2 linked regions of the Longibacter salinarum genome follow. The protein of the gene in region 1 interacts with the protein of each later gene in a pairwise test. Links are inferred from orthologs where the notes say so. Each region holds a gene or a part of one and is shown on either strand. Other genes may lie near its edges. The genes, in order: rlmN and ftsZ.

The links.
Region 2: the proteins of rlmN (region 1) and ftsZ interact in binary tests that used the Escherichia coli proteins (3 or more experiments, as listed by UniProt). The link is inferred for Longibacter salinarum from one-to-one orthologs.

The regions. Positions count from the first base shown.
Region 1 is NZ_PDEQ01000002.1:616,911-620,085, reverse strand. Bases 310-3,159 are described here. They hold rlmN (dual-specificity RNA methyltransferase RlmN), read left to right. Parts: upstream 310-1,109; coding sequence 1,110-2,210; downstream 2,211-3,159. Other genes in these bases: CRI94_RS05850 (amino acid permease), read left to right, coding at 2,417-3,159; CRI94_RS05860 (ABC transporter permease), read left to right, coding at 310-948. Also shown: CRI94_RS05865 (ABC transporter ATP-binding protein), read left to right, coding at 1-116; more of CRI94_RS05860, read left to right, coding at 166-309; more of CRI94_RS05850, read left to right, coding at 3,160-3,175.
Region 2 is NZ_PDEQ01000005.1:338,169-341,363, reverse strand. What follows is about bases 1-2,870. They hold ftsZ (cell division protein FtsZ), read left to right. Parts: upstream 1-685; coding sequence 686-2,056; downstream 2,057-2,870. Other genes in these bases: CRI94_RS11460 (hypothetical protein), read right to left, coding at 2,492-2,870; ftsA (cell division protein FtsA), read left to right, coding at 1-387. Also shown: more of CRI94_RS11460, read right to left, coding at 2,871-3,195. UniProt on the Escherichia coli protein: Essential cell division protein that forms a contractile ring structure (Z ring) at the future cell division site. The regulation of the ring assembly controls the timing and the location of cell division.

The sequences.
Region 1 (3,175 bases):
TCGGAGATCACATTCGAAGCGCCACCGTCCGGCAGCCAACACTGGAAGATGTGTTCGTTTCACGGGCCGGTGTACAGCCGGACGACGAGCCGAAGGGAGTGCTGCGCAACTCCTGAATCGTCCACCGCGGCGCCTCGCTCTCTTGCCCTGAAATCGTATCACCGCATGCAGGCCCTCACTACCGTCTTTGCCCTAACTGGCCGCGAGATTCTGAAGTTCGTCCGCGACCGTAGCCGGCTTCTCGGCGCGTTCACCCAGCCGATTGCCTTCTGGCTACTACTTGGGCTCGGATTTCAGGACACGTTTCAGATGCCCGGCTCGACAGCAGGCGTTGACTACGTGGAGTTTCTGTTCCCTGGCGTGATCGCCCTGGTTCTTCTGTTTACAGCGATCTTTTCCACCATCTCCATTGTCGAGGAACGGACATCCGGATTCCTCCAGGCCGTGATGGTCGCGCCAACGCCTCGTACGGCACTCGTCTTTGGGAATGCGCTCGGCGGTACCATTCTTTCAACAGTGCAGGCACTTCTTATCCTTCTTGCACTACCGTTTATTGGGATTTATCCAAACGTAGCCGGCGTAATTCTCATCCTCGCTATCTGCCTGCTCACGGGCCTCTCGTTCACCGCCCTAGGGTTCACAATCGCATGGCGCATGGATACCACGCGCGGTTTCCATGCCGTGATGAATCTCTTCCTGCTGCCGCTCTGGTTCCTGTCCGGTGCCATGTTTCCTTACGAAGGCGCCGCGCCGGTTCTACAGTGGCTCGTGTGGATCAACCCGGTGTCGTACGCAGTCAGCGGTATTCGCCACGGCATGTACGGCCTCGCCTCTGCTCCCGGTACGCTCGCCTCACCTCTGACAAGTATCTCGGTCAGTCTGGGCTTCGCCGTCCTGATGATCGGCGTCGCCGTCTGGACTGTGCGCCGCCCGTTCTTTTCGGACTGACCCCACTGGGATCTGACGCGTGGAGCGCGATCGCCTCTTTCACGAGTGGGTAAAGTCCCGGACGTCAAACGTTTTCGCGTCATCTCACGTACATATTATCTACGCGGGCCTGATAAAACGCCGATTCGGCCCGACCTCTTTTGCAAACGGAAGCACGCCGGATGATCGACCTCGACCACATTCCCCACCACGCAAAAGCCGACGACGGACGCGTGAACCTGAAAGCGATGGGCACGGATGACCTGGAGGCGTTCGTCACCTCCATCGGTCAGCCGGCGTACCGCGGCCGACAGCTCTTCCACTGGATGTACGGAAAGGGCGCGGCGAGCTTCGAAGAAATGACGAGCCTCCCCAAAGATTTTCGTGCGGCTCTGGAGAAGCATGCGACGATCCACAGCTTCGACGTGGACACGATGCAGAAAGGGGGCGACGGTACGATGAAGGCGCTTTTCCGTCTTCCCTCGGGTAACCGGGCGGAGACGGTACTCATTCCGGACATTGATGAGCGTGGAGACGCTCGACGTCTGACCGTCTGTGTGTCCAGCCAGGTTGGCTGCGCGATGGGTTGCACCTTCTGTGCGACGGGCCAGATGGGCTTTCAGGAAAACATTTCTGCCGGCGGGATCGTCGATCAGGTGCGGCTGATGAACGACGCTGCGCTCGAGCATTTTGGCAAACCCATTTCGAATGTCGTCTACATGGGCATGGGCGAACCTCTTCTCAACTACGACGGCGTCATGACGAGCATCGATATTTTGACGCACGAGAAAGGCCTCGACCTTTCGCCGCGTCGGATTACGGTGTCAACGGTCGGGCTCGCACGTCGGATCAAGGACATCGCCGATGACGAGCGGCGCTTCCACCTCGCCGTCTCGCTACACGCGCCGACGAACGAGAAGCGAAGCTCCATCATGCCCATCAACGAGGCGGAGAAAACGAGTCTGCCGGCGCTGAAAGAAGCGATCGAGTATTACGCAGCTCATACCGGCCGCCCGATCACGTACGAATACTGCATGTTCGACGGGGTCAACGACTCCAAAGAGGATGCCCGAAAGCTCGCAGAGATCACGCGGTGGGTGCCGAGCAAGGTCAACCTCATCATGTACAACCCGGTCGATGGACTCGGCTTCGGTCGAACGCCCGAAGATCGGCTCGATGACTTCATTCAGGTTCTCATTAGCGAAGGCGTGACCGTTACGGTGCGTCGGAGTCGGGGTCAGGATATCGACGCCGCGTGCGGACAGCTTGCCAATAAAGAGTAAACGCACAATCCTGGACTGTATTCAAATCACGGATAACAACGCCTGTTATCCCGTTTCCCCGCTGGAGAATCCCAATCTCGTTGTAGTAACAAAACCGGGCTCTCACTTCTCCCCGGTCGTTGGACACGTCACCGTGTTCATTCATATGTTGGAGAAACTTTGTCTCGCGAATACATCGCGCTGTTTCTCCCGAACCTACTCGTCTCATGAACGAGTCCAACGCAGCTGGCTCCGTCTCGTCCGAGCAAACCGCTTCAAATGCCTCTACGTCCGATCGTCGTGAGGGCATCTCGGTCGGAGAGGATGTCCAGGCGTCCGTTGAAAGCACACCGACGAAGGGTCGCAAGAAGTTTGGGACGTTCGGCGGCGTCTTCACACCGACGCTCCTGACGATCCTCGGCGTCATCATGTACCTCCGGGAAGGCTGGGTGATCGGCAATGCCGGGCTTCTCGGCGGGCTGATGATCATCTTCCTCGGGTTCGGTATCACGCTCTGCACGGCCCTCTCGATGTCGTCCATCACGACGAACATCCGAATTGGGGCCGGTGGAGCGTACGCGGTCATCGCGCAGTCGCTCGGTCTTGAGGTCGGCGGGAGCGTGGGGATCCCGCGCTACCTTTCGCAGGCACTGGCGGTGACGATGTACATTTTCGGCTTTCGCGAAGGCTGGCTCGCGATTTTCCCGGGGCATAGCGCTATGCTCGTGGACGCCGCGGTTTTCGTCACGCTCTACGGCATTGCATATGTTAGCGCCGACTTCGCCATCCGCGTCCAGTACCTGATTATGGCTATCATCGCGGCATCGCTCGTCTCGATCGGTCTGGCGGCAGGCACCGGCTCAATGCAGTACGATCTTGGCGAGATAAAACTCTGGGGCGACTTCGCTACGGCCGCCGGGGACGGTTCGGGATTTTGGATCGTCTTTGCCGTCTTCTTCCCCGCGACCACCGGAATCATGGCCGGG
Region 2 (3,195 bases), on another replicon or contig:
ATTCAGCCCCGGCTCGAAGAGATTCTGGAGATCGCCGCGATCGAGATCAAGCGGTCCGGGTACGCGCGCCATCTCGGAGTTGGGTGTGTGCTCACCGGCGGCGGCGCTCTGATTCCGGGTACAGCCGACCTCGCCGCCGAAGTGCTGGGGATGGAAGCCCGTATCGGCCGCCCGATGGGACTTTCCGGGGGACTCGTCGAGGAAGTTTCCGATCCGAAATATTCCACCGGCGTGGGGCTTGTGCTTTATGGCATGCGACCGGAAGTTATCGGCGGATCCACGCTCAGCGAAGACATCGACCAGCACCGAAACGGCGAACGCGTGTCGGGTGAGACGCTGGTCAATCGTATAGCCACACGAATGAAGTCGTGGTTTGACGAGCTGTAAGTTTAATGGTACGTTGCGATTCGTCAAACTATCCTGTTTCTTTGCAAGGTAACTCTTTGCCTCATAACCTTTTAGAGGTCTGGACCCCGTCACCGCGTGCTCAGCGGCGTCGGCCCGGCCGACTCGGCAGATGATGCAGCAGGGTCGCCTCGCGACCGGCATCGGCCGTTTCCTCGCACACTACCTCACGAACCCCACGACAACCCGTCGATCCGATCCAGCATTGCTTCGGGGCTGCTCACCTCGGGTGGAGATCGGGTCGCTCAGACTTTCGAACCACACAGACTGGAGGGAACCTATGGAAAACGAATTTAGCTCGCGGTTTTCGTTTGACGATGCCGCCAATGAGGAAGCCAAAATCTGCGTCGTCGGCGTTGGCGGAGGGGGAGGCAATGCGATCAACAACATGGTTGATCAGGGTATTCACGGTAGCGTAGAGTTCGTTGCCATCAATACCGACGCGCAAGCCCTTGCGGAGAACCAAGCTCCGCAGAAGATCCAGGCCGGACGGACGCTCACGAAAGGACTCGGCGCGGGCGCTCGCCCGAGCGTCGGTGCCGAAGCCATTGAGGAGAACTCCAACGAACTGGAGCAGGCTCTCGACGGCTACGACATGGTCTTTATCACCGCCGGAATGGGTGGAGGGACGGGAACGGGCGGTGCGCCGGTCGTCGCGTCGATTGCCCGCAAGATGGGCATTCTGACCGTCGCGATTGTCACGCGTCCCTTCGACTGTGAGGGCGCACGTCGCCAGAAGACGGCTGAAGAAGGAATTGAACTGCTTCGCAAGAATGTCGATACGCTGATCGTCATTCCAAACGAGCGGCTGCTCGATATCGCCGACGAAAATACAAGCCTCATCGAGGCGTTCGAAAAAGCCGACGAGGTCCTTTACAACGCGACCCGCGGCATCAGTGACCTGATTACCGTGCACGGCCTGATCAACCTTGACTTCGCCGACGTGAAGACGACCATGAAGAACGGCGGCGAAGCGCTCATGGGCTCGGCCGAGGCCAAAGGCGATAACCGCGCAGAAAAAGCCGCGATTCAGGCGATCTCGAGCCCGCTCCTCGACGGCCTGTCGATTGCCGGAGCGCGCAACGTGCTCGTTAACATCACGAGTGGATCGTCGCTCGGTATTCGCGAGGCCACGACGGCCACCAGCGTCATCCAGCGTGAGGCCGGAGAAAACGTCGAAGTGATCTTCGGTACGGTCATCGACGATGACATGGACGATCTGCTTCGTGTCACTGTGATCGCGACCGGCTTCGACAAGGCGGACGAAGAGACAGACGGCGAAGAGCCGGGCATGCGCCGGACCGTTCCACTCGACGGCAACGGCCCGAATTACCGCTACAAGGGCGAGGACAACCTTCGCCACCTCGACACACCAGCCTACGAGCGGCGCAGTACACCCCTTCGGGGCCGAAAGCAAAAGCAAGATCAGGACGCAGGTGACGAAGACGAGACGTCATCCGATGGTGCGGCAAGAAACGCGCGTTCCGATGAGTCAGGACAGGCTCAGGCCAGCAACAACGGTCCGTCTCAGTCGAACATCAAGCGCCTCCGTGCAGACGACCTGAACCAGGATCGTCCGAACCGGGATCAGCATCGGTCCCGCTCTTCGGATGATGATACGCCTGCATTCCTGCGTAAAATGATGGACTAACCCTGTTGCTGTCGTTCCCCTGATCACGTGAGCCTGAAGGCCGTCGACCGAACTGTCCGGCGGCCGGAGGCTCATCGAGATCGCCGAATGACATAGGGTTGTCACCCCATGTGCGTATTATGGAAAAAGAGTGCGAGCGTGCGTACCATGATGTGGATCCGCATGCACCATCGCATTCCCATTTGCACAGATAAGAGGGCCCTCCAGCCCCACCACGGGCGGCCGATTCTCGGCAGTATGAGTTCCGGTCGACCTCCGCGCAGCGCTTGAGCACCGCTGTGCCTGTGGTTCTGCGAGGCCCCGTTCTCCCGGAAACGGGTGGGCGTGGGCCCAAACACGAAGCCACGTCCTTCTTCGCCATATGGCTGAGAGGGGCGTGGCTTTTTGTGCGTCCACGTGTCGACCGCGCGGGCCCAAGGAGGGGGGCAGATGTTGTCAGGCAGGGCTCTTGCCGAACGACGTTTCGCGTGTCGAGATCGCGTCCGTCCGTCGCGAACGTCTTCCGGCAGCGTCGGGGTCGTTTACACCGATACGTCGAGCCAAGACGGCGAAATCTCGCGCGACGGTTGCCATTGAGCGGTATCGGGCGGCGGTCCAGGCGGCAAGGGCGGCCTGAATGTTTGCCTGGACGGCTCTCTCATCCGCCAAGTCGCGACGGGAGGTAACATGCACGGATGCTCCCATCTGGGCGGCGATGCGAATCCGGTCGGTACGGGACAGGCGGATCGTTCCGGAGGAGGATTCGCCAACCGGCGACGCACATCCAATCCCGAACGGGCGGGGTCGGAGTTGAGCGCAGACCGATGAAGCCGACCCATCAACGAACGCGGATGCCGAGCCATCTGGTGTGAGAGCGCGAAGGTCGACGTGGGCGACGGTCCATCGTAATTCGCAGAGGGCGTTCAATTCGGTGAGTAAAGCCGGCTGGTCGATCCATAGAAATGTCTTTGCCCGGCCTCGAATGAGGTCTAGCAGCAACCTGACGTCGAGTGCCGATCGGTTGCCGGATAGAAGCAGCATCCGTGCACCTGTAGCCAGAGCTCGCTCGATTTCAGTGACAGAATGCGAGTGAATCGGAGCGAGACACGCTATGACCGGAATCTCGATGGCATCGACGATTGCTTCGGTCGCAGCGCCGG